Regions from separate parts of the Neobacillus sp. Soil_C_43 genome, predicted to be linked through region 3. Evidence: riboswitches for the same ligand, from Rfam matches in the RefSeq annotation. Region 3 holds a riboswitch; each other region holds the start of a gene.
The links. A riboswitch is a leader RNA that binds a small molecule or an ion and turns the genes downstream of it on or off. The one in region 3 is predicted to bind S-adenosylmethionine.

Region 1 (9,080 bases), on a different contig from region 3:
ATCACTTCCACAAACACCGAAAAATATGAAAACAGATGGAAATGATGTAGAATACTCACAAGAATTTGCTGATCATGCAGATCTTGAAGCACAAGCCCGTGCTAATGCCGCTAACCAGCGTGTGAAGAATAAGAAAAGATAAGAATAAAAAAAGAGAAGCAGGCTTTGCCCTGCTTCTTAAAGTATATAAAAGGGGGGAAATAAATGGTATATCAGCGAGCTCTAATGAGAGGCTTCAGCGTGCTGAGCTGTTAGAACTCGTTATACTGTTAATTAGTGTTCACATTTTTTACAGGTGTCTTTTGGAAATAGCCTTTGATAAACGGAACTGTGTATCGGTCAAGACCGAAGAGGTAAGCTCCAGTTCCTACGAATAGAAGGATCATTGCTGCTGTATAAAGAATTGGGTTCGTGCTTGTTGTGCCTGCCAGCATGAAGTTTAAGTTCATAAATGCACCGGCGATTAATGCTGGAAGAGTGGCTAATCCAACAACTAATCCTAAACCAACAAGTAATTCTCCCCAAGGAATTAATACGTTAAAGATTTGAACATTTGGAATAGCAAATTGTTGTAAGAAATCTGCGTACCATGCTTGCACTGCTGGATGATCACCCGTTGCATTTGCGAGTGCACCTTTTAAAAATCCGCCAGCATCAAATTCACCGGTTAATTTATGATATCCTGCTTCAATCCATTGTAATCCAAGCCAAACTCTTAGAACTGTCCAAACAACGGCTGCTTGAGGGGTTTTATACCATCTCATCACAATCATCTCCAATTATTTTATTTGTGAACACTTTCACAATAAAGTGTAATGATAAGTTCTTTCCCCTTTCGATGAGGGGTGTTCAGCTAGCTGTGTCGTATAGGGAAGTTAGTTTGTGTTTCTTTGTTTGTGAATTGTTTCACTATCTTCTCTACACTTATAATATACTCTCCTGTACTTTAAATGACAACGGCTTTCACAGTTTCTTAACATATTAATGTTAGAAAGTTGAATAATATGTGAACTTAATAAGTTGTTAATATTAGATACTTGTGGATAATTATTCTGATTTTTGTGGATATTGTGAATAAGTCTGTGGAATACCTTTAAAACAGGACTTTTGATGTGGATAATGCGGTGGATAAACACGGAATATCCGTGACTATTGAATTAAATTTCTACATCTTGTTCAAATAAAAAAAGTAGATTTAGAAGTTTGCTACTTCTACTTTTTCCTTCTTCTCCCTGATAAAAGTAGATCTAGAACCTCGCTACTTTTACTTTTTTCTTCTTTTCTCTGAAAAAAGTAGATCTAGAGCCTTGCTACTTCTACTGTTTCCTTCTTTTCTCTATAAAAAGTAGATCTAGAGCCCCTTGTTACTTCTACTTTTTCCTTCTTTTCTCTATAAAAAGTAGATCTAGAGCCTTGCTACTTCTACTTTTCCCTTCTTCTCTCTATAAAAAGTAGATCTAGAGCCTTGCTACTTCTACTTTTTCCTTCTTCTCTCTGAAAAAAGTAGATCTAGAACCTCGCTACTTTTACTTTTTTCTTCTTTTCTCTGAAAAAAGTAGATCTAGAGCCTTGCTACTTCTACTTTTTCCTTCTTCTCTCTGAAAAAAGTAGATCTAGAGCCTGGCTTTCTTAAAATAAAAAAAAGAGCCATATAGCTCTTTCATTATTTGTAGACTCTTATAAAGCCTTAAGCGTTTTTATTTGTTTCACTCTCTCATATTCTCCTATAATCGGATAATAGATAAGATTATTTTGTTTGGCCAAAAGGCCAATTTCTCTATCTGTCGCTTTGATTACAAACGTTTCCTCCGCCACTTCTTCAATCCAAGTAATGGAAGGAGTCACCTGTTTATGCATCACTCCATGCACCAGCCACGTTTCCTTCTTGTCACTCTTACTAAACCCCGTTACCGCTACTTGAGAACACGTATTATTCTGTTTAACTGGGGAATTTTGACACACATAGACTAAATCCTCAATGACAGCACTCGCCGTAGGAAACATTCCAGCTCCCGGCCCCTGAAGCGTAATTTCACCTACAATATCCGATTGGACATTTACTGCGTTCTGAACGCCTTCTACATGATAAAATGGATGCTCTTTTCCCACAAGAGCTGGTTTGACCGTTGCTTTTATTTGACCGTCCAGCCTTGTGATACTCGCAATATGTTTGAACCGTAGTTCTGCCCTATCGACAGCATCAATCAATTCACTTGTGATTGACGTGATCCCCTCACGTTCAACCTCCTGCCAATTAGGTTCTTCTCCAAATGCAAGTCTGCTTAAAATCATGGTTTTATAAAAGGCATCAAAGCCCTCCACATCATTTGTTGGGTCAGCTTCAGCATAGCCATTCTCTTGGGCTAATATTAACGCCTGTGCAAATGACTGCTTTTTCTCCCTCATTTCGGTAAGAATAAAATTGGAGGTTCCATTTAGAATTCCTCTGACCTGCTTGACACGATTAATATTTAAAAGCTGTCTAAGTGTTTGAATAACGGGAATTCCACCTGCTACGGTTGCTTCAAATCCAACAGAAACCTTTTTCTCTGCTGCAAGATCAAGAAGTTCTTTCCCGTGATGGGCAAACATTTCCTTATTTGCTGTAATGATGTGGCAGCCCCGCTGTATGGCTGATTTTAAAAATGTAAATGTCGGCTCTTTATCGACAATAGCCTCCACAACAACATCAAGCTGTTCGAGATTTAAGATATCCGCAAATTCTGTTGTTACTAATACATTTTCACTAATATTTCTTTTCTTTTGCGTGTTTCTGATGAGAACAGCGGCAACTTCAACCTTTTTGCCCAATGTAGCTGTAAGCTCCTCACTGTGTGATTGTATTGTTCGATAAACTCCTTCACCAACTGTTCCAAATCCAAGGATTGCTACTTTGATTGCAGACACATACATCCATCCCTTCACTACACGATTTTTGACACGAAGCTGTTTATTTTTCAAAAAGAAAAACCCTCTTCAATAAGAAGAGGGTTGGATTCCTCCTCTTATCTATCAGGTTAAAAATAACCTGCAGGAATTAGCACCTTTTCAAGGAATACCTTGAAGGTTGCCGGGTTTCATCGGGCCTAGTCCCTCCACCACTCTGGATAAGAGTTTTTATTTGATTTTTCATTAAATTTCCAAGTTATAAAGAAAATTTTAGTTGATGTAATGTTAAATGTCAATATATTCTTTCAATTCATTACGATCGTACACCTGTAAATTTGGCATGCTCTTCTTTTACTAAATTGATAAAATTTCCCCTCTCAAAATCCATACTGATAATCATTTTAATATTTTTCTCCATGCTTAAAAACCGCTTCACCTTTCTATTTTGGTGAATGATATATGAGTATCTAACATCCTTTTCCAGTGTAGCAAACCAGTCTTCTTCCCTTAATCTGATTATATTCTTGTCAAATTTCGATTTAGGTGACCAATCAGGAATGAAAAATTCAATGACTCCCCCTGCTAGATCAATTAGTAAATCAAAAAGAAAACTGCTAATGGAAAATCACTCCTCAAGCACAATATTCATAAAACTATTGTATCTTTCCATTGAAATAAATAAAAGGGGATCGGTAATTTGTAGATATATCATGAATTTGTGTAGATATATTATAAAAATGTGTAGATAAAACGCAAAAGTGTGTAGATATCGCGATACAGCCCCTTTTCATGAGCAAAAAGAAACCTGCCAATGGCAGGTTTCTCACATTTTATCGTTTCAGTTTTCCCTCAGCAAGCTCGATTTGCTTCCCAACCTGCTCTGGAGCCGTACCACCAAAGCTATTTCGAACCGCAACTACGTGTTCTGGGGCTAAAACCTCGTAAATATCCTCTTCAAATAAAGGACTGAAATCTTGATATTCTTCAAAGCTTAAATCAAGCAAAAACTTATTAGACTGGATCGAGTATAAAACAATTTTTCCAATAACCTCATGGGCCTCACGGAACGGTAACCCCTTAGTTACCAGATAATCGGCAATATCCGTAGCATTCGAGAAGTCGTTGTTAATTGCTTTACGCATCACATCTTTTTTAACCGTCATCGTTTCAATCATTGGAGCCAATAGTTTTAAAGAACCTTCCAATGTTTCTACCGTATCAAACATACCTTCTTTATCTTCTTGTAAGTCCTTATTGTAGGCAAGCGGCAAACCTTTCAAAACAGTCAGCAGCCCAATCAAATTGCCATACGTACGGCCTGTTTTTCCACGAAGCAGCTCTGGTACGTCTGGATTCTTCTTTTGCGGCATAATACTCGAGCCTGTACAGAAGGAATCATCCAGTTCAACAAATTGGAATTCTTGGCTGGACCAGATCACTAATTCTTCGGAGAAACGAGAAATATGCGTCATGATGATAGAACCAATTGATAAGAATTCAAGAATAAAATCGCGGTCGCTGACAGCATCCATACTGTTTGGATACACGGTTTCGAACCCTAACAGTTCTGCCACACGTTCACGATTGATAGGAAAAGTAGTCCCTGCCAGTGCACCCGAACCAAGCGGAAGCCAGTTCACCCGTTTCAGACTATCCATCAATCTCTCTTTATCACGTTCGAACATCCAAAAATATGCCATTAAATGGTGTGCAAACGATACAGGCTGTGCACGCTGGAGGTGAGTATAGCCTGGAATTAAGGTTTGGACATGTTCTTTTGCCTGCTCGACTAAAGCTTCCTGAACATCTTCAATTAATTTAATAAGCTCCGTCGTTTTTGTTCTTAAATAAAGGTGCATATCTGTAGCTACTTGGTCATTCCGGCTACGACCCGTATGTAGCTTACCGCCAACCGGTCCGATTTTTTCTATCAACAGCTTTTCGATATTCATGTGAATATCTTCATCTTCTACCAAAAACTCCACTTCGTTTGCATGAACCATTTTTTGAATGGCAAGAAGTCCGTCCTTAATTTTTTCAGCATCCTCAACTGGGATAATGCCACATTCACCTAGCATTTGCACATGTGCCAGGCTTCCGGCAATATCCTCTTTTGCTAACTTTTGATCAAAAGATATGGATGCTGTAAATTCTTCTACGAGTTTGTTGGTTTCCTTTGTAAATCGTCCGCCCCATAACTTAGACATGTCCTGCTCCTCCTTAAAATGAAAGGCTCTGTTAAAATTGCCTTTTGATTTCCGCTCCAGACGCTTCGCTTTCCGTGGGCGTTTCGGCGAGCCTCCTCGGCGCTTGCGCCTGCGGGGTCTCCCCTGACCCGTACTCCCACAGGAGTCTTCGCGTCTTCCACTCCAATCAAAAGAGTATAATAATCAACAATGTTCTTTAACACAGCCAAAATGAAAGAAGATAGCCCCCGAAATAGGATTCGAGGGCAATCCGAATTATTTTACAATCGTTTCTTTTTTAGTAACCTCTGAATATACCTTTGTTGGTAAGCCCCAAATCTTAATAAAGCCAACAGCGGCATTGTGATCGAATGCATCACCTTTTGAATAGGTCGCTAGCTCCTCGTTGTATAAGCTAAATGGCGACTTACGGCCTACAACTGTGTGATTTCCTTTATGAAGCTTTACACGAATCGTTCCTGTAACAGTCTTTTGTGTTTCTTCAATAAACGCATCAAGCGCTGGTTTGATAGGAGAATACCAAAGACCTTCATAAATAATCTTTGCCATCTGCTGTTCCACTTGAGTCTTAAATTGTGTAACCTCACGAGTTAATGTTAAAAACTCTAACTCTTTATGTGCATTGATTAAAATGAGTGCAGCCGGATTTTCATACACTTCTCTTGATTTAATTCCTACTAATCTATTTTCAATGTGGTCGATACGGCCAACACCGTGCTTACCACCCAGTGCGTTTAACGTCTCAATTAACTGAACTAGTGGAAGTTTCTCACCATTGAGGGCAACAGGAACCCCTTGTTCGAATTCAATTTCTACATATTCAGCGGCATCTGGAGTTAGTTCAATCGGATTCGTCCAATCGAATGCTGCTTCAGGCGCTTCTGCCCATGGATCTTCAAGCACTCCAGCCTCACAAGCACGTCCCCAAATGTTTGCATCAATTGAAAAAGGATTATCTAAATCTACTGGAATCGGAATACCGTTTTCCTCAGCATACTTAATTTCTTCATCACGTGTCATTCCCCATTCACGTACCGGAGCAACCACCTTTAGACTTGGGTTTAACGCTTGAATGGACACTTCGAAACGGACTTGGTCATTGCCTTTTCCAGTACAGCCATGAGCAACAGCTTTAGCCCCTTCTTTTTCCGCCACCTCTACTAATAGTTTTGAAATAAGTGGACGGGAAAGTGCTGAAGATAATGGATACTTTCCTTCATATAAACAATTAGCCTTTAAAGCTGGTAAAATATATTCCTTTGCCAATAATTCTTTTGCATCGATCATATATGCTTTAACGGCTCCAACATTTAACGCCTTATTTTTAATAGCTTCTAAGTCTTTTCCTTCACCTACATCTAGACCTAGAGCAATAACATCATAACCGTATTTTTCCTGGATCCATTTAACCGAAACGGATGTATCTAAACCACCTGAGTATGCTAGAACAATTTTTTCTTTTGCCATCTGTATTCTCCTCGTGCTTTTGTGAATTTTTATTCAATCAATAGAATTATTATACAACAACTCTCACAAAAAGTGAAACTATTATGCTAATAAATGTTTTAAAATTGCTTTTTGCGCATGCAGGCGATTCTCGGCTTCATCAAACACGACTGAATGAGTACCGTCAATAATAGCTCCCGTTACTTCTTCATCACGATGAGCAGGTAGACAGTGTAAAAAGATATAATCAGCTTTAGCCTGTTTGCATAGTTCTTCATTGACTTGAAAGCCTTCAAACGCCTTTAATCTTTTTTCCGTTTCTTCTTCCTGCCCCATGCTGGTCCAGACGTCTGTTACCACGACATCCGCGTCTTTAATCGCTTCAAGTGGATTATTTGTAATGACAACTGAACTTCCCGTTTGTAAGCCCTCTTTAATTGCCGCCTCCGTAATTTTCCCATCAGGTAAATAACCTGGCGGGCTGGCGATACTAACATCCATTCCTACCTTGACTGCCCCTTCCATTAACGAATGAGCCATATTATTATTTCCGTCTCCAATATAGCAAAGCTTTAACCCTTCTAATTTCCCCTTGTGCTCAAGAATGGTTAAAAGGTCAGCTAATACCTGGGTTGGGTGCTGTAAATCGGTTAATCCATTAATCACTGGAACAGTCGCATGTTCTGCTAATTCTTTTACAGAATCATGTGAAAACGTTCGGATCATAATTCCATCTACATAGCGTGATAACACTTTAGCTGTATCGGAAATACTTTCCCCGCGTCCGAGCTGAATGTCCTTTGAACTTAGGAAAATAGCATGCCCCCCAAGCTGCAGCATTCCTACTTCAAATGAAACCCTTGTACGGGTAGATGATTTTTCAAAAATCATGCCTAACACTTTGCCATTTAAGAAAGGCTGTGGTTTCCCTTGCTTTTGCATTTGCTTTAGTTCAAGTGCATCATTTAACAGGTAAAGGATTTCATCAGTAGTGAAATCCGATAGCTGTAAAAAATCTTTCCCCTTCAGTTGCGGGTTACTTTTTTCGTTCAATTTAATGGCTTCAACCATGAACGGCACCTTCTTTTTCAATAGTATAATACTCACTAACCGTTCGTACCTGATAATCCGATGGAGATCCTTTTTGTAAACCAAATGTCGCCTCAATCGTATCTAAATGGGTAAATACAGGGATTTTGTAACGAACAGCATGCTCACGAATTTGAAAACCAAATTTCATTTTATTTCGACCTTGATTTGGAATGTTAATGACTGCTTGAATTAACTGCTTTCGGAAAAATTCACTTACTTCCGCATCATTCTTGACCACTACCTCAACAGGGATTCCGTTATCCTGGAGGAAAAGTGCAGTTCCTTCTGTAGCAGCAATTTTGTAATTTTTATCGATAAATTGTTCAATAATTGCAAGACTAGCAGGCTTTTCACGGTCCGAGATGGAGCAAAACAGATAATTCTTCTCTGTCTCTTCACCAAGTGAGAGAATCGATTTTTCTAATGCAGCTTGAAACGTTACTCCCATTCCCAAGGCTTCACCGGTTGATTTCATCTCTGGTCCAAGCACATGGTCAACACCCTTTAACTTACTCGATGAAAACACTGGTGTTTTTACAGAATAGTAGTTTGGTTCAGCGAGTAACCCTTCGGTTGGTGATAATTTAGTTAACGATTGACCTAATTGAACACTTGTTGCCCACTCAATCATTGGTATGCCTGTTACCTTGCTGATAATCGGCACGGTTCTCGATGAGCGCGGGTTCACTTCTAGTACATAGACTTCATCTTCATAGATAACAAATTGAATGTTCATCATACCAATGACAGAAGCTGACTTGGCAATCTTCCCTGCATAATCAATTAATGTTTCTTTGACTTTTGCTGTTAGAGAAATCGGCGGAAAAACCGTGATACTATCACCAGAGTGGACTCCAGCTTTTTCAATATGCTCAAATATACCAGGAACCACAATCGTTCCACCGTCGCAAATGACATCAATCTCGCATTCTACTCCAGGTAAAAATTTATCTACTAATAAAGGCCACATGGACGCCTGTGAATTCTGCTCAAGCTGTACAATATATTGGCTAAGCTCTTCTTCTGAAAAAATAGTAAACATCGATTGACCGCCAATTACATACGATGGACGAACAAGAACTGGGTAGCCTAATTTTTCTGCTGCTTCCTTCAATTCATCTGGATGTGAGACTGTTTGACCCTCAATATGGGGAATATTTAAGTCTTCAAGCAGCTGATAAAATTCCTTTCGATCTTCTAAACGATCGACATTTTTAACAGATGTACCTAAAATGGTCACTCCTTCTTCTTCTAAAGAATGGGCCAAATTAATTGCCGTTTGTCCGCCAAACTGAATCAAGACCCCGTCAACCTTTTCCTTCTCGATCACATGCAGAACATCTTCCGCTGCAAGAGGTTCAAAATATAAACGATCCGCAACAGAATAGTCTGTGCTCACTGTCTCTGGATTGTTATTTATGACAACTGCTTCATAGCCGTTCTTCT
Region 2 (9,080 bases), on a different contig from region 3:
AGAGGACTTTCATTAGAGTTGATTTCCCTGCACCATTTGCTCCAATCAATGCCTGAATCTTTCCTGTCTTTGTTGAAAAATGAACCTGATTTAAAGCTTTCACCCCTGGAAATTCAATAGTTATATTTTTCATTTCCAATGTTGACTGCATGAAATCGTCCCCCCTATCAAACAAACACTCTCTTAATCAAGTGAAAAAGAGAGTGCTTATAGTAACCAATAATTATTTATAATATTTTTTTAATGTTTTCATCCAATCTTCCTCGAATGCACCTGATTGGCCCCATCCAGAAATAATTTTTGATAGATTAACCATGTTAACAGGATCTTTAGACTTTTGAAGATTGTCTTGTGAAACTAGAGAAGCCTCTAAATCATAGGTTTGTGGTGTTTCTTCACCTGCTAGTTTTTTAGAAAGCAATCTCAAATCCACCGCACCAATTAGTTTAGGATCCACGGCAGCTGTGTATTTCCAAGCACTACCTTTTCTTTGAATCTCTTGAAGGTCTGCATTTGAAACATCAATGCCATAAATTTTCACTTCTTCACGGCCCGCCTCTTTTAGAGCTCGTGCCGCACCAATAGCAAAGGCATCCCAAGTAGCAAAGATGGCATCCAACTTTCCTTTTGGATATTTATTTAACATGGCAGCTACGGCGTTTTGTGTTTGAACACTGGTATCTGCAGCGGCTACACCGAACCGTTCCACTTCTTTAATTCCAGGATTTTTTGAAAGTACATCTTGATACACTTTGTTTCGTCTCACCATTGGTGGAAAACCGTCAACCCAAAGGTACGCAATATTCGCTTTGCCCTTCGTATCCTTTACAAGCTGATCTAGTGCTAAAGTTGCCAATGCTTCGTCATCCTGTGATGTAAGTGTTACTCCCTCCACCTCAGCCAACTTTGGATTAGAATCAAATGTAACAACGCTTTTTCCTTTTTCGACAATCTTCTTTACATCGTTCACCGTCGCATCATCATCACCGTGTGAAATAATGAATCCATCATAGTCCTGACCTAACGCCTGATTTATAGCATCATGGAATTTTGCTGTATCTCCATTTGCGGTAAACACATCCACTTTTAAACCTAATGCTTCTCCCTCTTCTTTAGCTCCTGCTAAGAATTGAGCTGTGTGGTCGTCACCGCCAATTTTACGAATCACCTTAATTTTTAATTGGTCGCCTTTAAATTGTTCTGGTACGCCTTCAAGTGATACATTTTTATTTCCGCTTGCTTTCTTGGTTTCTCCCCCTGATGCACACCCTGTGAGTAGCAGGCTTGCTGCCAACGTCGATACAAGCACACTTTTGAAAATATTTTTTTTCATGATAAAAGCTCCCCCTTTTCGTCTTTCTTACCAAAATAAACTATTCCCATTGGAGAAGTCTTTTTTATGTAAAAATAAAAAACCTCTCCAGAAAAGAGAGGTTTCATCACAAATGTTGGACTACTCCTCTCTTATCTCTCAAAACATTAAATGTTTTGCAGGATTTAGCACCAATTCCTTTTTCGGAACGGTTGCTGGGCGTCATCGGGCCAGTCCCTCTGCCACTCTTGATAAGAGAACGTATTATTGATTTAAAGTAATAAACTAAATTTAAACTCACATTAACAAGTTGTCAATAGTATTTTAAATATTTTTAATAAAGTAATAACTCCTTTTTAATCTTATTGAACGGAGTTGGGGAAACTATTATTAAAACTAAACCCAGTTATTGCTTTATTCTCCTAAGAAATTTCGGTATGATTATATTTAGGAAACCGAAATAAATTGTAGAAAGAAGTGTTACCATCCATGAATAAGCAGGAAAGTGCAAAGCGTAATTTACTAATTATGTGGTTTGCCAACTTCTTTGTTGCCGGTAGTATGACGATGGTCATGCCGTTTATTTCGCTGTATATTGAAACGTTTGGGGACTTTTCAGAGAAATATGTCCAACATTGGTCAGGTATTACTTTTGGGATCACCTTTGTTTCTGCCTTTCTTTTTTCACCAGTTTGGGGGAAGATTGGAGATCGCTATGGTCGGAAAAAGATACTTATCATTTGTGGATTAGGGATGGCTGTATCTATCTTTTTAATGGGATTTGTTCATTCAGTCTGGCAGCTGTTCTTGCTACGGTTTTTTATGGGCTTTTTCTCAGGGTTTATCCCGATGTCACAGGCATTCATCTCCACACAAACACCTAAAGAGATTGCTGGTCGTGTCCTTGGGACATTACAAACAGGAAGTATTACGGGTTCGTTGTTAGGACCCATGCTCGGAGGAATTTTAGCCGATACACTCGGCTATGCGACCACCTTTAAATGGACTTCGATTTCCATATTCATCTCTGCCATGCTTGTCATCGCTACGAAGGAATTTCTCGTAGAACCAACGAGGGGTACTAAATCACATTATTCTAGTAAAGAGGTTATCAAACACATCCTACGAAATCCTGTACTATTAACCGTATTGCTTATATCATCTCTTGTACAAATCGCCCATTTCAGCATTCAACCAATCCTGTCGTTATTTGTAAGTGATTTGCATGGGCCAAACAATGTTGCTTTTTATTCAGGGATTGCTTTTTCCGCAGCGGGAATAGGCAACTTACTCATGTCACGGAACTGGGGAAAGATTGCAGATAAATATGGTTATATCAAAATATTAGTCATACTTCTATTTTCAGCAGGGATAGTGTACTTACCAGGAGCGATCGTGACAAGTCTTTGGCAGCTTGTCATCATCCGTATTGCCTTAGGTGTGACCATCGGCGGAATCATTCCTGTCAGGATTGCTTATATCCGCCAGGAGGCTCCGATTACCATGCAAGGTGAGGTCCTTGGCTATAACAATAGTCTAAGATTTCTCGGTAACATCATTGGGCCCATGTTGGGGGGCTTTCTTTCTGGCTACTTTGGCTTTTCCGCTGTTTTTATAAGTACCAGTGCTTTATTGATTATGAGCGGACTGATTTTGCTCGTATCATTGCTCCGACATCCTAAGCTTGTTAAACATACAGCGTAATAACTCATTCAGTATACAAAAGTTACCAAAAAATTTATTGAAATAAATTAGGTTATTCCGGAAATATATGATACAATAACTCTACCATTTGAATTACTGTTTCATTTGTGTGCCCTACTCATTCATGAGTGGGGTTTTTTGTTTTGTTTTTTTTGAATGACTTTGTTAAAATTGCCTGTTGATTTCCGCTCCAGGCTCTTCGCTTTCCGTGGGCGTTTCGGCGAGCCTCCTCGGCGCTTGCGCCTGCGGGGTCTCCCCTGAACCGTACTCCCACAGGAGTCTTCGAGCCTTCCGCTCCCATCAACAGGGTATAAAAATCAACACTGTTCTTTAGCACAGCCTTTTGAATAAAAAAAAACAGACTCTATAAAATAGAGCCTGTCTTATCCGAAATGGTATTAAGCTTTACGAACGTTAGTAGCTTGTGGTCCACGTTGACCTTGTTCTACTTCAAAAGTAACAGCTTGACCTTCGTCTAATGATTTGAAACCTTCGCTTTGGATTGCTGAGAAGTGAACGAATACATCGTCTCCAGCTTCGCGTTCGATGAATCCAAAACCTTTTTCTGCGTTAAACCATTTTACTTTACCTTGTTCCATGTGTGTTTCCTCCTGCTGTGTGCTTTTGCACACATTATGGTACTATCCTTGCACTCAGTGATCATCAAGACGAAAAGTTAACTTATACTATCCTTTACACCGAACAAAAATAATTCTTCTTTAGTATAACATTTCACTTAAATATTTGCAAGAAGACAATAAAGAGTGTCCTTTTAGCCTCTCATGTTTTACCGCACGCGGAAAGCGAAGCGCCTTGAGCGGACATCAACATCCCAGTTTAACAGAGATTATTTTTTTGCAATATTGGCTTCCAACTCGGTAAAATCAAGATTCTGATAATAGCTGTTTTTGACCAAGATATTTGGACCTAAGCATGAAACAGCTGGGCAATGACAGCTTAACTCCTTCGCTATGCCTGTGTTTTGCCAAGCTTGATAGGCCTCTTCAAGTGTAGTTGTTTGGATATTTCCTAAAGGAGGAGTATCTCCGAAATCCGTTACAATAATATCACCGTTAAATATATTCACATTCAAACGGGAACGACCATCTGGATCATTTCTGACGGTTACATTTTCACTCTGATAAAGTCGTTTTAAAAGGTCCAAATCCTCCTGTTTACTGCTGCAAGCATAAAATGGCAGTGTTCCAAAAAGCATCCATACATTTTCATCCCTTATGTCTAATAAATGATGAATTGCGTCCCTAATTTCACTTAATGATAATGTTTCAAGATTACTGGCGAAATCACTCGGATACATAGGATGCACTTCATGGCGTTGACAAAGCATTTCATCTACAATTTGCCGGTGAATTTTTTCCAAATGAGGCAGTGTCCGTTTATTTAACATGGTTTCCGCCGAAACCATGACACCCGCTTTTACCAGTTCCCTGCTATTTTCTATCATTCTCGTAAAATATTTTTCTCGCTGGCTATAATCAGGCTTCCGCTCCATCCTTGCAAAGCCGCCTTCTACAAAATCGTCCACCGTTCCCCAATTATGTGAAATATGTAATACATCCAAATACGGAATAACTTCTTCATACCGATTTAAATCAAGGGTTAGGTTCGAATTCATTTGTGTTCGAACTCCGCGCTCATGGGCATACTTTAAAATGGGCATTACATAATTACTGACAGAGCTATGCGAAAGCATAGGTTCACCCCCTGTAATACTTAACGAACGTAGTTGTGGAATTTCCTCTAACCTATGTAAAATAAGCTCAATTGGAAGTGCTAACGGCTCCTTTGTTTGGAGGGTGTACCCTACAGCACAATGCTCGCAGCGCATATTACAAAGAGTGGTAGTCGTAAATTCGATATTGGTAAGCAGAGGTTTTCCGTATTGTGTTACATCTAAATACGCTTCCCAAGGATCGAACTGGGGAGTAATTTTATTTAATGTTTTCATACAAACTCCTTTATTTTTGTAGTAGGAAAAACCTTATTATAGCGCATCGTATGGACAAGTAGCTATTTATATTAGTTACAAAAGCATATGAATATAAATTGAGAATATTCTATGGCAATTCCCTATTTTTCGTTGGGTAAATGAAGTAATTCCCGTATAATACATTTTGTTCCATGATTATTGAAAAATAAAGGGATAGTAAACGAATTGTGAATGGTGGTAGTGGAAATGGAAATGCAGCCTTTGCATGAAGCAGAAAAATTAGCCTTAAAAAAGATTAAGATATTTCGCCAAAGCATCCTCCGATATATTTTACGCTCGATGCTTGCCAGTATGTTTATTGGTTTTGGGGTCATTGTTGCGTTCAAGACCGGTAATTTCTTCTATGTAGTAGACTCACCGTTTGCCTACCCAATGGCCGCTCTTACTTTCGGAGCAGCGATTATATTAATCGCCTATGGCGGTGGGGATCTATTTACAGGAAATACGTTTTATTACACCTACGCTGCACTCCGTAAGAAAATGACTTGGATAGAAGTACTAAAGCTATGGGTATGCAGTTATGCAGGAAATATCTTAGGTGCCGCTGTTTTTGCTTTTATTATTTTCACCACAGGACTTTATGCGAGCTCTTCAGTTAATGGATTTCTCCTCCATGTCGTGGAAGTTAAAATGCAAGTCCCTACAACAGAGTTGTTTTTCCGGGCAATCCTTTGTAACTGGCTTGTTTGTATGGCCTTTTTCCTTCCAATGGGGTTAAAAGGAGATGGACCAAAGATGTTTGCCATGATGCTGTTTGTCTTCTGTTTCTTTATTTCCGGATATGAGCACAGTATTGCTAATATGTGTACATTCGCTATTGCCTTAGTACTAAATCACCCAGGAACGATTTCATGGGGTGGCGTGATTCACAACCTTGTTCCTGTTACAATCGGCAATCTGATTGGCGGAGCGGTATTTATGGCAATGATGTATTATTACGTAAATAAACCGTTTTTAGATGAATATCAGGAATAAAAATAAGGCTGACTCCTTTCTAGAGTCAGCCATTTTTGTAGTAACATTGTCGAACGCTATCATCTTATCCAATTATTAGGAAATATCGACAAATTCCCGGGGAAATAACAACAAATTCAGTAAGATATCGACAATGTTTTAAAATATTCTAACAACAGTAATATTTGTAATATTTATTCACCTATTTATTTTTACTTAGAAAATATAGATAGCCTTTAATCATAAAGTAGCTAACCTCTTCTGGAAGGAGTTCCTTAATGGGTTTTAATCGATCACGTCCCGCTTCTTCCACTGCTTTTTCTAAAAGCGGTATGTATTCAGCTGGGATATGTTTTGAAAAATCGACCTCTAACCCCTGCTGTGCACATTGAATTAAGTGATTCTCCACCGTACTAACCGCTAAATCACGCTTCTCGACGATTTCCATTATTGAATAATCACTTTGATGTAATGTCAATGTTTCCAAATGCGAATCAGTGACGGTCCTGTTTGCCTGCTTCTTCGGCGCCTTCTCTACAGATCCATGCTCACTCTGATAATCCGGATTGTCTTCAACGAATGTGAGTATTGCCTCAATAAACCGAAGTCCATATTTTTGAAGCTTAAGTTCACCCACACCGCTTACCTGTAAAAACTCCTCGTTCGTGATCGGAAGTTTGACACACATATCCTTTAAGGTAGCATCAGAGAAAATAACAAATGGTGGTACTTTTTCCGATTCAGCAATTTGTTTTCGTACCTCACGTAACACTTCAAATAACGGATCATTCTTAGACACTTGCTTAACCTGAACCGTTTCTCTCCGGTATACCTGTTGCTTTCCTAATAGAACCTCTTTTCCCTTAGGAGAAACAAAAAGAGTAGGAAATTGTCCTTGCTCAATGGCAATTAACTCTTGTGAAATCAAGAATTCAATAAAATCACTTACATCTTTTGCGCTCTTCTCCTTCATAATTCCGTAAGTAGGCAGCCTGTTAAAACCCATTTCCGCCACCTTTTGATTTTTCGACCCTGTTAAAACCTGGGCTGTGATGGTTTTACCGAAGCGTTGCCCCATCCGAATGACACAGGACATGACCATTTGTGCTTCTCTGGTTACATCGATGCTAGTTCTTGTATCCAAGCAGTTACCACATCTACCACATGGCTCTGTCTCATGTTCACCAAAATATTTTATAATAAATTCCTGCAGACATTCTTCCGTATGACAGTAGTCTACCATTTGCTGAAGCTTGTCTAACTCTTGTGTGATGCGTGTTCGATCACTAGATTGGTCAATGAGAAAGCGCTGAACCTGCACATCTTGTGGGGAATATAACAGAATACATTCACTATCCAGTCCATCACGTCCTGCACGGCCGGCTTCTTGATAATAGCTCTCCATATTCTTCGGCATTTGATAATGAACGACATATCGAATATTGGATTTGTCAATCCCCATTCCGAAGGCAGAAGTGGCGACCATAACCGTTGCCTTGTCCTCTAAAAAACGCTCCTGCTCATGGTTTCGCTCCACATCTCCCATCCCTGCATGGTAGCGAGCAACATTGATATTTTCTTTAGTAAGTCTTTCATAAAGTTGATCTACATTTTTCCGTGTCGCGGCATAAATAATTCCGGCTTCTTTATCGTTCTTTCTCAAATAGTCGAAGAGATACTTTTGTCTATCTTGACCTTTGATAACGGCGAAAGACAGATTTTCCCGTTCGAATCCTGTAATAATCGTATTTCTTTCATCAATGCTTAAAAGACGGCAAATATCCTCACGCACTCTTGGTGTTGCTGTCGCTGTTAGCGCAAGTACATTTGGTCTTTGCGGTAGGGTATTCAGCATTTGTTGAATATGGCGGTAGCTGGGACGAAAATCATGTCCCCATTGTGAAATACAGTGGGCTTCGTCCACAGCTACAAGCGGGATCTCCATTTCTCTTATGTCCTCGATAAAATCTTGTGATTCTAATCTTTCTGGTGCAATGTATAGCAGTTTGTATTTCCCTTGTTTAGCTTCACGAATCCGTTCACTTGCTTCACTAAAACTTAATGAGCTATTAATAAATGTGGCTGAAATACCGACTTGAATGAGGGCATCTACCTGGTCCTTCATTAAAGAGATTAATGGGGAAATGACAAGCGTGGTTCCTGGTAGGACAAGCGCAGGGATTTGATAGCAAATCGATTTACCACCACCCGTGGGCATGACACAAATGGTATTTTGTCCGTTTAACACGGATTGAATAGCCTGCTCTTGTCCCGTACGGAAGGAGCTGTAACCAAAATGCGTTTCTAGTAATGGCAATGCTTTTTCAAACAAAGGGGTTCCTCCTCTCAATTTGGATTATGTCTCTTAGCTGAAAATAATCATGATTCTATTATACTGCTTTTTGAAAAAAAATTTGTGAACTTTCCCGGTTGTCCATGCAAAAAAGATCTCTTATTCAAGAGACCTCGCTAACACTTTATACACTTTTCCAAAGTTTAAAAAACCGGAGGATAATAGAACGCCTGAAATCACCATGATGGTTCCTATTGTTTGAACCATGGCAACGGGAGTTCCTGTTGCGATTGAGATAAGCATGGTAACAACTGGCACTAAATTAAAGAATACGGCCGTATTAGCCGCTCCTATCATCTCCATTGCTTTGTTCCACCACAGATAGCCTAAGACACTGGTGAAGATGGCCATAAATAAAATGGCTCCCCAGGCTGCTATTGGTACATTGGTGGTGACTGGATTCGCACTTGGTGAAAAGGCAGCTAATCCGATAAGGCACAAAGCACCAACGACCATCGTGTAAGTAGTAGTCTCTAAGGAAGAACTCGTTTTTAAGTACTTTCTCCCTAATACCCCATACAAGGCCCAGCACACATTCCCCGCTAAGATGAGCAAGTCACCCTTTGAAAAAGAAAGAGTTTGAATCACTTCCCAAGATCCTTTAGTCAATACCAGGGTTACTCCTACTAAGGCAAAAAAAATTCCTACGGTTTGTTTTTTGTTGATTGGTGCCTTTAAAATAAAATAAGCCAATATAGTAGTCACTAGTGGATTCGTTCCCATAATTAAGGCTCCATTTAATGGTG
Region 3 (3,304 bases):
ACGTTAATCAGTTTAAGTAGTTATTTTAGTACGAAAGCTATCGTATCATGGATAAAAAAGGGTGTCAATAAAAAAATCTATTAATTCTTACTTATTGGATGAGGAAAATTTTAGGCATTTGCTTTGACAGATGCCAATCCCGTTGCTGTCTCAATCGCAGATTCAAGATCATCAATTAAGTCTTCGACATTTTCAATCCCAATAGAGAGACGGATTAAGTCCTCCGATACACCTGCTGCCTTCAAACCTTCTGCATCTAATTGCTGATGGGTGGTACTAGCTGGGTGAATGATTAGACTTTTTGAATCGCCAACATTAGCCACATGTGCCCATAAGGATAGAGAATCAATGAGCTTCGCTCCTGCTTCCTTCCCACCTTTAATTCCAAAAACAACCATGGAGCCAGCACCTTTAGGTAAATATTTTTTCGCTAATTCATAGTCCGGATGTGATGGATGACCCGGATAGGATACCCATTCTACTGCTGGATGGTTTAATAAGTAGTCCACAATCGTTTTCGTATTGGCTACATGCTCTTTCATCCGAACATGCAGGGTTTCAAGGCCTAGTGTAAATTGGAATGAATTTTGCGGGCTCAGTGCCGGACCGAGATCACGCAATAACTGTACACGCGCTTTTACAATATACGCTACAGCGCCCAATGCTTCTGCATAGACAAGATCATGGTAGCTTGCATCCGGAGTCGTAAAGCCAGGGAATCTAGAAGAGTTCCAGTCAAACTTCCCACCATCAACAATTATGCCGCCCGTTGATGTCCCATTACCTAATAACCACTTTGTTGCCGAGTGAACAACAATGTCTGCCCCGTACTCAATTGGTCTGCATAAGTATGGTGTCGCAAAGGTGTTGTCGATAATTAATGGGACACCTGCCTCGTGTGCAATATCAGCCACTTTTTCAATGTCTAATACACGTAAGCTTGGGTTACCAATTGTTTCTGCAAAGACTGCCTTTGTTTTTGGTGTAATCACTGCTCTGAAGTTCTCTGGATTATCCGAATCGACAAATTTAACGTTAATTCCGTACTTTGGAAGGGTCACTGCGAATAAATTATACGTTCCACCATAGAGATTGGAAGCAGCAACAATCTCATCTCCTGCCTCAGCCACATTAAGAATGGCGAGGGTAATTGCTGCCATACCGCTAGCAACGGCCAGCGCTCCCACACCGCCTTCTAGCAGAACAACTCTCTCTTCAAATACGGTTGTAGTAGGATTATGAATACGGGTGTATATGTACCCTGGTTCTGCTAAACTAAATAGGTTTGCTGCATGTTCAGTATTTTTGAATTGATAGGCATTGTTTTGATAGATGGGAACGGCACGCGCTCCTGTTACTGGATCTGGAGCCAATCCTCCATGAACACTCAAGGTTTCAAAACGATATTTCTTTTGATTTTCTCCCATTTTCCTAGCTCCTCCCTTAACAACATAAACAAAAACCCCCGCTTCATAAGAAGAGGGGGCTCTCTTCTTATCTTTCAGAGTTTTTTATGCTCTGCTGGATTTAGCACCGTGTATAAACCGGTTGCCGGGCTTCAAAGGGCCAGTCCCTCCGCCACTCTAGATAAGAATGTTTATGTGATTGTTTAAATTAATAGAATATTTAAATAATATATTACATGATGTCCCTTTTGAAGTCAATATATTTTAAATGATGTTTGCAAAATCTTCCTGTGCTTTTGTTAGGTAAAAAAGAGCCTCCAGTAATAGGGTAATTCTTAACGGTGCATCTACTTTTATTTCTTCTTTTTGTTCTAGCACCCGTAAACGGGTTGTTCCTTCAATTAATTGTTTCATTGCGGCTTCATTTCCGCTAATCTCGTAGGCGATTTGTTGCTTCGATGGGTTTTGAAGAATAAATACTGCACCGTTTTTTATTACTAATTGCACTATTTGCTGCTCGCAACAGAGATTTACATGTACCTCCGCTTGACGGATTAGAGGATAGACATGCCCTTTCTGCTGCATTTTTACAAGAAATTTTTGGATAGCTTCAATCATTTTTACCACTCCGGTCTACACGCTAATATCTTAACTATTCAGCAATCTTTATAGGAAACCCTTTTATTATTGCTCGACAATATTTGGGCTAATGGTCATGATTTCCTGAGAAATATGTCGGATACTCGGAGTTTATGAAATGTCGGTAATTGGTCACACATTTGGAGTGGCTTTTTAATTAAACTGAAAATGGTAGGATGTGGTTTTCTATTTTGAAAGGAAGTGGATTATGGCTTATAAAGAGCGGTGTGAATCGGTGGAATTAAAAATTTTAAGATTACTTTCCCAAAGAATGACTCTAGAAGATAATTACAAACAATCATATCACAACCTCGAAAAGGGATATGAGGGTGAAGTTGCGTTTGATTTATTGACAGAAAAGTTGAGCTGTAAAAGTTTTATACTAAACGATTTATTGCTGGAGACCAGTGGTGCGAAATTCCAAATAGATTCTTTAATAGTTACTCAAGAGCCAATTTATCTTTTCGAAGTAAAAAATTATGAAGGTGATTATTATTATGAATCTGGTAGGTTCTATACCATTTACAAGAAAGAAATTACAAACGCTTTACTACAAATTGAAAGAAGTGAATCCTTACTCCGGCAGCTTCTCCAAAATCTTGGGTATCGAATCACCATTAAGGCGTTTGTAGTTTTTATTAACCCCGAGTTTTATTTATATCAGGCTCCCCTAGACAAACCTATTATTTATCCAAATCAGCTTAATCAATTTATGAAAAAATTGAACAATCATCCTTCGACATTAAAAGACCACCACAAAAGGTTAGCTGACCAATTAGTTTCTATGCACCAAACTGGAATCAATAAGGACAAGATTCCAGCATATAATTTAAGTTCTATACAAAAAGGAATAAATTGTTGTTCATGCCATTCCTTTAGCGTAACTGTTTCAGGTAGGAAATTGGTATGTGATGTTTGTGGTTATACAGAAGATCTCGACAACTCTATAATTAGGGGAGTTAATGAATTTAGTTTACTTTTTCCTAATGAAAAAATCACAACTAATGTCATTCATGATTGGTTTCAAGTGTTGGATTCAAAGAAAACTCTTCGAAGGGTCTTGACGAAGAACTGGGATGTTCTTGGGAAGAAGGAATTTAATTTTATTAAATGCGATTAGATTTCACAAAACTATTTAATTAAACTGTAGAATGCTCTTTTTGAGGTGGTGAAAGAATTGTGAAATCTTTCACAATCCCCTTATTCCCTCTTTTTTAAGTTCTACGGGGCTTGTGAGCTTTTCACAATTCCCATGCTTG
Region 4 (9,080 bases), on a different contig from region 3:
CGAATTTTATTAAAGAAACCTCGCTGCAACCGGATAAGCAGCCTAGTTCGATGGACTATTATGCGCTTGTGATTACGACGATGATTATCCTGTACGGGGCGATGTCGGCCAGTTCGTTAATTGTGGAGGAACGAGTGAGAGGGACGGCGAACCGTCTGATTGCCTCTCCAATTAGAAAAAGTGAAATTTTTATCGGAAAAGTGCTCGGAAGTCTCGTGAGTAATAGCTTATGTGCCTTGCTAGTCGTTCAGATGAGCAAACTATTATTCCACGCGAATTGGGGGGATCACCTAGGGATGGTATACGTGGTCCTGCTGACAGAGATTATTTTTGCAGTGAGCTTGGGCATCGGTATCAGCTTCGTGTCCAAAACAAGTGCCGCTCCCAAAGTGATTATTATGCTATTTGTCCAGTTATCCTCCTTTTTTGGTGGAGCTTATTTTAGAATTGTGAATCCTGATGGTGTCTTCAAATTTATTACCGAGCTTTCCCCTCTCACCTGGATGAACTCGGGTTTAACGAAATTGATTTATGCGAATGACCTATCTGCAGCCGTCCCAGCGATCACGATTAATTTGTCTGGGTCACTCCTTTTTTTACTAGTGGCAGTAATCTCTTTACAAAGACGGGAGGGGCTATAAATGAAGGATGTCCTCTGGTTAATTCAAAACACATTAAGTAAGACGTTTCGCAATAAGAAAAACATTATCATGTATCTGTTTATGCCGTTAGTGGGGATTTTCATTGCGTTTATTGCCTATGGTGGGGAACAGAAAGCCCTTCTACATGTAGGCGTCGTCAATCAAGACAAGAGTGAGGTGACGGACGATACAATCCATTTTCTCAAGGGGTTAGAGAATGTGAAGGTTTCTGAGGTCGATGCGGAAAAGGTACAGGACCAGATTACATCCGGTAAACTGGACTGTGTCATCACCTTTGAAAAAGGCTTCTCGGAAAGCGTGTTGAACGGTACGCCAGCACATATCCAGCTTAGTTCCATCAAAGGGGCTGCCGTTACAGGCTTCGTGAAATCCTATTTATATCAATATATCAATAATATCGCGACGATTAGTCGGGCGGCCGATGGGAATCAACCGATGTTTGAGCAAATGTATAAGGACTATCAGCAATCCACCTTTACGCTCGCCACCCATTCATTAGAGGATTCATCGGAAAATAAGAATATGACCAATCAAACGATTGGTTTCCTGATCATGATCATGCTGATGTCAGCGGGGAATATGTCTGAGATCATTCTGTTGGAAAAAGAACAGCGAACCTATTTCCGCTTATTATCGACGCCAATTAATGCTAGAAAGTATCTATTATCCAATGTCATCGTCAACATGATTGTGATGACGATACAGGTATTAATTACGCTTACCATCATGAGAAATATGTTCCATATTGGCATCGGCATGTCCTTCTGGGAAGCGGCCTTCGTGATGTTACTATTTTCCTTGATTGCTGTAGGATTATCGCTTGTCATCATCTCTTTCGCAAACAACCGGAGTGCAGCAGGGGCATTGCAAAATTTAATTATCACACCAACCGTCATGCTGTCCGGCTGCTTCTGGCCAGTGGAAGTTATGCCTACATCCTTACAAAAAATAGCAGAGTTCCTGCCACAGCGCTGGACGTTAGATACATTAACCAAACTACAGGAAGGAAGCTCCTTGAGCAGCTTGTATTTACACTTCATCATCCTGTTCGCCTTTGCAGTAGCCTTTTTCTTACTAGCCGTCTATCGCTTTAGCAGAAACAACACGACACAGAACTTTATATAAAAATTTGGGGACAGTCCCCCGTTGCGCTAAAGCGCCGGGGGACTGTCCCCGAAATTTTTTTAGACGCCCTAAATAGTTGACTTGATAATAATGGAAACACTTACAATTTCAAAATAGTATTTTCTGATGATTGACAAAATAAAAATAGATTAGTAATATCGAAAATGTTAAAAAAAACTAATAATTCTTATCGAGAGTGACCGAGGGACTTGGCCCTATGACGTCCGGCAACCCCCTAATTGGGAAGGTGCCAATTCCAGCAGAATGACTTTCATTCTGAAAGATAAGCTTGAAATAATTGTTTGTATTTCGATGCTTCTTTCAGTTGAAAGGAGCATTTTTTGCGTGAAAAACTTACTGAATCGGACTCACTTTCTTGGGGAACGGCCATTAATTTAAAATATCGCTTATGAAAAAAGAGGTCATCATTATGATTGAAATACGGCAGTTAACAAAGGAATATAAAACAAAAAACGGCACGGTCAAGGGAGTCGATGACGTTTCTTTAACGGTTCAACGAGGCGAAATCTATGGCATCGTCGGCTACTCTGGCGCCGGAAAAAGCTCGTTGCTCCGCTGCATCAACTTATTGGAGCAACCGACTTCAGGCACTATTACCGTCGATGGGACGGACCTTACTTCCTTAAAAGGGGAGAAGCTCCGCCTAGCACGGCTAAAGATTGGTATGATTTTTCAACACTTTTACCTCATCAGCCAGAAGACGGTGTATGAGAACATTGCTTTTTCGCTGAAAGCGGCCAACTATCCGAAGAACCAAATCAGCACACGTGTCTTGGAATTACTTGAAACGGTGGGGCTTGCGGATAAGCGCGATGTGTATCCAGCCCAGCTGAGCGGAGGGCAAAAGCAACGGGTAGGGATTGCGCGTGCCTTGGCCAACAATCCAACGGTCCTCTTATGTGATGAGGCAACCTCCGCCCTTGATCCGACCACGACCAAGTCGATCTTGAATCTATTAAAAAAGATCAACAAGGAACTCAACATTACGATTATTCTTATCACGCATGAGATGAATGTAGTCAAAGAAATTTGCCACCGAATGGCCATTATGCAAAATGGGATGGTCATTGAAGAGGGAACGGTTTACGACATCTTCGCCAACCCTAAAGCGGAACTTACCAAAGAGTTTATTGATAGCGTGGTATCCTTTGACGTTCCGGAATCCATCCTCACTAGCTGTGAAGGGCCGATTATCAAGGTGCTGTTTAAAGGAAAAGTCGCCGGTGAGGGTGTCATTTCAGATATGCTGCAGAAATTCAGCGTAAAAGGGAACTTCCTACATGGTTCCATTGAATACATACAAGAACTGCCCTTGGGCATTTTCATTATGGAACTGAAAGGTGCGAAGGAGGAAGTGACCGCTGCCCTTCGATACATCGAGGACCGGGCAGCGCAAGTGGAGGTGTTACATAATGGGCTTTGATTTTCAGCATCTGGTGGAATTAATTCCAGATATCAATACGGCTTTTATGCAGACGATTTATATGATTGTGATTAGCTTAGCGATCGCCATTGTCATTGGCCTTCCAGTGGGAATCTTGTTATTTGTCACCGATAAAGGTTTGTTTTTACAAAATCGATTTATTCAAGTGATCATGGGATTCCTGGTTAACTTAATCCGGTCTATTCCCTTTATTATTTTGCTGGTTGCGTTAATTCCATTAACCAACTTCATTGTTGGTTCGACGATTGGACCGACAGCCGCAAGCGTGTCGTTATCGGTAGCAGCCATTCCGTTCTTTGCCCGTATCGTCGAATCAGCATTAAGGGAAATCGATAAAGGGGTCATCGAAGCGGCAATTGCGGCGGGAGCGACGCCAACCATGATAATAAAAGATGTTCTGCTCCTTGAAGCAAGATCAGGAATTATCTCGGGTATTACGTTGACCCTTATTAGTTTAATCGGATTTTCGGCCATGGCCGGTACAGTGGGCGGCGGTGGAATTGGAGATTTAGCGATTCGCTTTGGATATTACCGCTATGACAATACCATCATGATTGCCACTGTTGTTATATTAATAGTTTTAGTTCAGGTTATTCAACTGCTTGGTGATTACATTGCCAAAGTTGTCGATAAAAGAAGATAAAGAAAGAAGGAAAAAGTCATGAAAAAATGGTTTTTAGCAATGGTCTTAGTTTTAGTCGTGGGTGCGTTAGCAGCTTGCGGCAGCAGTTCAGAAAGCAAAGACAAAGCAGAGGCAAAATCAAAGGACATTAAATTAGGGGCTACTGCTGGTCCGTACAGTGATATGTTGAAGGAAGCAATTGTTCCTGGTTTAGAAAAGAAGGGCTACAAAGTTGAGATTGTAGAATTCAGCGATTACATTCAGCCAAACAAAGCATTAGATAATGGGGACATCCAAGCAAACCTATTCCAGCATTCTATCTATCTAGAGAATTTCGCAAAGGAAAACAACATGAAGCTGTCTGCACTGATTTCTGTTCCAACTGCACCAATGGGGCTTTACTCTAAGAAATACAAGTCATTGGATGATGTAAAAGACGGGGCAACGGTTACGCTTCCGAATGACCCAACAAACGCGGCTCGTGCCTTAAATACGCTTCGTGATGAAGGCTTAATTACAATTAAAGAAAGTGCCGACCCGTTGAAAGTATCTGAGAAGGACATTGTTGATAATAAGAAAAACTTGAAATTCCAGGCAATTGAAGCTGGTCAGCTTCCACGTTCTGTGGACAGTGTCGATTTAGCTGCTGTACCTGGAAACTTCGCGTTAGCAGCAAAAATGAACTTGCTTGATGCACTTGCAATGGAGAATATGCTAGATTCATATCGCAATATAGTTGCAGTAAAAACAGAAAACAAAGATTCTCAGCTTGCAAAAGATATTAAAGAAGTCGTCGAATCTGCAGACTTCGAAAAAGTCATTGATGAGAAGTTCAAGGGCTTTGGGAAACCTGAGTGGATGAAGAAATAGTTCAAAACGGTTTAATATAAGTATAGAAAAAGGACGCCTTTACATGCGTCCTTTTTAACTATAAGAAAACAGCTAAAACCAAATTGAAAACTCTAGGAGTAGCTCCTTGCTTAATCTTCAAGAACCGGTATTCTCTTAATTTCTGGATCAATAAAGATATCATACTCGTCTAAGCTCTTTGTAGAAAACTCTGAAACTACTGCTCCTTCTGGGCCAGCTTGGAACCAGTGGGGGGTATTAGGTAATAGGGTATATTGTTGTCCCGGCTTTAGTTCAACTTCATGCCAAACGGTAAAGTGCTCTTTTTTATCCTCAGGAATTGTTGCATGTGGATGTTCGCTCTTCAACCCAGGTACATATAAATAGACCGTACCATAGCGACACCTAAAGGTTTCTTCTTTCCCTATATATTCCCCAACAGGCGGATGAATATGTTCAGGACATGTTTGTCTAGGTAACAGAATTAAATCTTTTGCACAACAGCGATCAGTATTGACATATACAACTAGTTGTAATCCAAATTCACGAATTCTACCAAGACCAAAGTCGGCAACTTCAAAGTCTTCAACTTCTTTAGCTGTCAATACAATTCCTGCTTTATTAAGATACTCCAAACTTTCACAACGAATTAAGTCATATTCCGCTTGTTTCATTTTGTTTCCTCCTCATTAAAAACAATGATTAGCCTCTTAATTTCAGTATTAATCCAATCATAAATAACATCCATGCCTAATATACAGGTCTGTTTAACCAAAATTCATATAATCAAAAATGATTTAACCAGAGATCTAGTGAAACTGAATTTTGGTTAAATTCATGTGTATTGTCGTCATGGAAGAAGAGATACCATTCACGTAAACTAACAATAGAAAATGAAAGTGTTTACAAAACTGATAATTAAGAAAATAGGGGATGGATAAAATGGTAAGAAAAATGACAGTGCCTCCAATGGAACTAATTGAATATGATGGTCCAGGCACACAGCTTTGCGCTGTTATGACAGATGTAGGAAGTATTGAAGTAAAAAGGGCAAAAATTCCTGAACCTGCCAATAACGAAGTTAGAATTAAAGTAAAGTGGGTGGGCATTTGTGGTAGTGACGTAGAGGTATATCGTGGAGCGCGAGAACCTGAGTTTATCACGTATCCCACTAGATTGGGGCATGAGGTTGCAGGAGTAGTTGATAAGGTAGGGAAAAATATTATCGGGATTAAAGAAGGAGATCATGTTGCCTTACGGTATGTCTGGGGAGCATTTGCAGAGTATGTATGCTGCAGTCCCTTTGCTGTAAAAGTCTTGCCAAAGGATTTTCCTTTAATTGAAGGTTCACTAATTGAGGTGTTGCCGGCTTTGTTATCTGCGGCTGAGAATGCAGACATTTCGCCGAATAAGAATGTGTTAATTATGGGACAGGGTGTAAGCGGTCTTGCTTTAACACAGGTGGTCAATTTATACAGCCCGAGAAATTTAGTGGTCACTGATTTATTTGACGAAAAACTAGAGCTGGCAAAGAAATATGGGGCAACACATACGTATAAAATGCCATCACCGGATGCTAGAACAATGGATATTGTGGGAGTGGATTTCCCTGATGGCTTTGATATCGTCATTCCTTGCTTACTAGAGGGTTCTGGAATGGTTGACGCGATTGACGCTGCTGCGCAAAATGGCCGAATTGTTATGTATGGCTGTATTGGTACATGTCATAAACCAGTTGACTTCTTTAAAGTACACAAGAAGCGCTTGGACATTTTCTCTACAGAGCCAAAACGAGATATTGATAATAGAAGATATTTTGATGAAGGGCTAAAGTTAGTTCTTGATGGATTAGTAAATACAAAGGAAACGATTACTCATATCTTCCCACTATCAAGAGTTGATGAAGCGTTTAAGATTCGTAATGAGCATAAAGGCGACACGATTCATGTAATGATTGATTGTGAGGTAAATCCAGAGGAAAGTGATGAGTAGAACAGATTGCTTTTATTGCAAAAAGGATGAGCAATTAACAAATCTAATGATTGAAATTTGCAAAATGCCATCCTCCATCCTCTACCTTAATCGAGATCAAACCCATAAAGGGAGATGCATTATTGCCTTCCATTCCCATAAGAGAGAGCTATTTGAACTGTCAGAAATAGAACTAACCTCTTTTATGAAGGATGTTTCCATGGCGGCGGAAGCAATTCAAAAGGTCTTTCAGGCAGATAAAATTAATTATGCCATTTATGGGGATCTTGTCTCTCATTTACACTTTCATTTAGTGCCTAAATACAAAGGTAAAACTGAATGGGGAGAGGCATTTGTGAATAGCCCGGAGTCCAAAGTATTATTAAATAATGGTGAGAATAAACAACGAATCGAAACTATTTTAGACCAGTTAAATATTACGAGGGGGATTTAAATGAAGAAATCTTTATTTAAAAAATTGGCAGTTCCTATTACCGTCATGTCATTAGCAATTTCCATCATTGGCTGCAGCGCAGAAGAGAGCAGTACAAGTAGTAAAGGTGCTGGAAAAAACAAGGTATCTGGAGAAAAAATCATTCTTCGTCTTTCTGAAGCGCAAGTGGATGATTATCCGGATTCTCGAGCTGAAAAGGAATTTGCTAAAATCGTTGAGGAAAAAACTGATGGACGAATTAAAGTTGATGTCTACACTGCAGGGCAGCTGGGAGACGAAAAAACTACTATTGAGCAGACCCAGGTAGGAGTTATTGATATGGGAAGAGCAAATGCAGGGCCTCTGACACAATTTGCTGAGAAATTTGGTGTTTTTAGTTTCCCATTCTTATTTGACAGCCGTGATCATATGTGGAAGGCCATTGATGGTGGTCTTGGAGATGAACTATTTAAAAATTTAGAGGAAAAAGGAGATCTTGTTGGCTTAGCTTTTTATGATGCCGGGGCAAGAAATTTTTATAGTAAGGACCCAATTAGTAAGTTAAAGGATGTTAAAGGCAAGAAAATCCGTGTCATGCAAAATGATATTTTAATAGATGCATTTAAAGAGCTAGGTGTTTCACCAACTCCTTTATCGGCATCAGAGGTATATAGTGCACTACAGATGGGTGTAATTGATGGTGGAGAAAACAATGTTAGTACGTACGTGGCCGATGGACACTTTGAAATTGCTAAAAACTTTACCGAATCAGAACACTTACGAATCCCGGGTGTATTATTTATGAGTAAAAAGGCGTGGGATAAGCTTTCTTCTGAAGATCAAAAAATCATTAAAGCGGCTGCTAAGGAATCTGAGAAGTTCCAGCAAGATGCCTATGACAAGTATTCTAACGAAGCGATGAAGAAGGTTGAGGAAAAAGGTAATAAAGTGATTCAATTATCGAAGGAAGACAGAGAAGCCTTCCGTGATAAAGTTAAACCAGTCTATGATAAATACAAAGACCAATTTGGAGACTTATTCAAAATTATCGATGATGCGAAATAATAAATTGGTAAGGACAGTCTTTTGACTGTCCTTCTCTTTCAAAGGGGGAACCTGAATGGAGAATTTGCTAGGGAAATTAAGGAGGATAACTGAATATTTGGTCTATATTATGCTTAGTGTGATGACCATTATTATTTGTTATCAGGTTTTTTCACGTTTTGTCCTCAATGTTACACCGCCATGGATACAGGAGTTATCCCTGCTTTTAATGGTGTGGATAGGATTTCTTGGTATTGCAGTAGGAATACAAGATAATAGTCATATTCAAATTAATCTCTTTATCAACGCACTTCCGGAAAGGGCTAAAGTGTGGGTAGGTAAATTTCATCGTGTTCTAGCAATCCTTTTTGGAATATTTATGGTGATTCAAGGTGGCCAGTTTGCCCATGAAATGAGAACTTCTACTATTTCTGGTCTCAACGTGCCATCAGCTGTTCTCTATTACTCTGTTCCAGTTTCAGGAGGACTAATAGTCTTGTATTTGGTTTTGGAGTTATTTGGAAAATGGCATCCGACTATAGTCGATGGGGAGGGGGATGAGTAATGGCCATTCTAACGTTATTTGGTTTATTTATAGTTCTGCTTATAATTGGTGTTCCCGTAGCTTTAGCGATGGGACTTACGTGTATTGTGGTTGCCCTTCAGTTGGATATTCCTTTATCCATGTTAGCACAGCGGATGGTAACTGGTATCAATAGTTTCCCGTTATTGGCCATTCCTTTCTTTATTTTAGCAGGAGAGATTATGAACATTGGCGGGATCTCCAAACGGCTTGTTCGATTTTCGGATGTATTAGTTGGTCGTTTTCGTGGGGGGCTTGCAAATGTGAATATCACAACAAGCATGCTATTCGGCGGGATTTCCGGATCAGCTTTGGCAGATGCTTCT

Region 1: linked by a shared signal. The riboswitch ahead of AC3A54_RS15200 (homoserine dehydrogenase) and the one ahead of AC3A54_RS15025 (O-acetylhomoserine aminocarboxypropyltransferase/cysteine synthase family protein) in region 3 are both predicted to bind S-adenosylmethionine.
Region 2: linked by a shared signal. The riboswitch ahead of AC3A54_RS20640 (sugar ABC transporter substrate-binding protein) and the one ahead of AC3A54_RS15025 (O-acetylhomoserine aminocarboxypropyltransferase/cysteine synthase family protein) in region 3 are both predicted to bind S-adenosylmethionine.
Region 4: linked by a shared signal. The riboswitch ahead of AC3A54_RS16525 (methionine ABC transporter ATP-binding protein) and the one ahead of AC3A54_RS15025 (O-acetylhomoserine aminocarboxypropyltransferase/cysteine synthase family protein) in region 3 are both predicted to bind S-adenosylmethionine.

The regions. Positions count from the first base shown of each region.
Region 1 is NZ_JBDGJV010000011.1:25,562-34,641, forward strand. It holds gene AC3A54_RS15190 (YfhD family protein) at 1-142, shown strand, start outside; gene AC3A54_RS15195 (DoxX family membrane protein) at 270-764, opposite strand; gene AC3A54_RS15200 (homoserine dehydrogenase) at 1,678-2,961, opposite strand; SAM riboswitch class I at 3,003-3,114, opposite strand; gene argH (argininosuccinate lyase) at 3,720-5,096, opposite strand; gene AC3A54_RS15210 (argininosuccinate synthase) at 5,352-6,563, opposite strand; gene argF (ornithine carbamoyltransferase) at 6,645-7,613, opposite strand; gene carB (carbamoyl-phosphate synthase (glutamine-hydrolyzing) large subunit) at 7,606-9,080, opposite strand, start outside.
Region 2 is NZ_JBDGJV010000018.1:54,165-63,244, reverse strand. It holds gene AC3A54_RS20645 (sugar ABC transporter ATP-binding protein) at 1-151, opposite strand, end outside; gene AC3A54_RS20640 (sugar ABC transporter substrate-binding protein) at 224-1,333, opposite strand; SAM riboswitch class I at 1,462-1,570, opposite strand; gene AC3A54_RS20635 (MFS transporter) at 1,802-3,016, shown strand; gene AC3A54_RS20630 (cold-shock protein) at 3,415-3,615, opposite strand; gene yfkAB (radical SAM/CxCxxxxC motif protein YfkAB) at 3,864-4,985, opposite strand; gene AC3A54_RS20620 (formate/nitrite transporter family protein) at 5,214-6,002, shown strand; gene recQ (DNA helicase RecQ) at 6,184-8,313, opposite strand; gene AC3A54_RS20610 (DMT family transporter) at 8,434-9,080, opposite strand, start outside.
Region 3 is NZ_JBDGJV010000010.1:175,269-178,572, forward strand. It holds gene AC3A54_RS15025 (O-acetylhomoserine aminocarboxypropyltransferase/cysteine synthase family protein) at 111-1,427, opposite strand; SAM riboswitch class I at 1,492-1,594, opposite strand; gene AC3A54_RS15030 (hypothetical protein) at 1,671-2,024, opposite strand; gene AC3A54_RS15035 (nuclease-related domain-containing protein) at 2,254-3,165, shown strand.
Region 4 is NZ_JBDGJV010000012.1:133,765-142,844, reverse strand. It holds gene AC3A54_RS16535 (ABC transporter permease) at 1-641, shown strand, start outside; gene AC3A54_RS16530 (ABC transporter permease) at 642-1,787, shown strand; SAM riboswitch class I at 1,972-2,077, shown strand; gene AC3A54_RS16525 (methionine ABC transporter ATP-binding protein) at 2,218-3,231, shown strand; gene AC3A54_RS16520 (methionine ABC transporter permease) at 3,221-3,895, shown strand; gene AC3A54_RS16515 (MetQ/NlpA family ABC transporter substrate-binding protein) at 3,914-4,744, shown strand; gene AC3A54_RS16510 (D-lyxose/D-mannose family sugar isomerase) at 4,855-5,397, opposite strand; gene AC3A54_RS16505 (zinc-dependent alcohol dehydrogenase) at 5,666-6,715, shown strand; gene AC3A54_RS16500 (HIT family protein) at 6,708-7,148, shown strand; gene AC3A54_RS16495 (TRAP transporter substrate-binding protein) at 7,149-8,192, shown strand; gene AC3A54_RS16490 (TRAP transporter small permease) at 8,248-8,736, shown strand; gene AC3A54_RS16485 (TRAP transporter large permease) at 8,736-9,080, shown strand, end outside.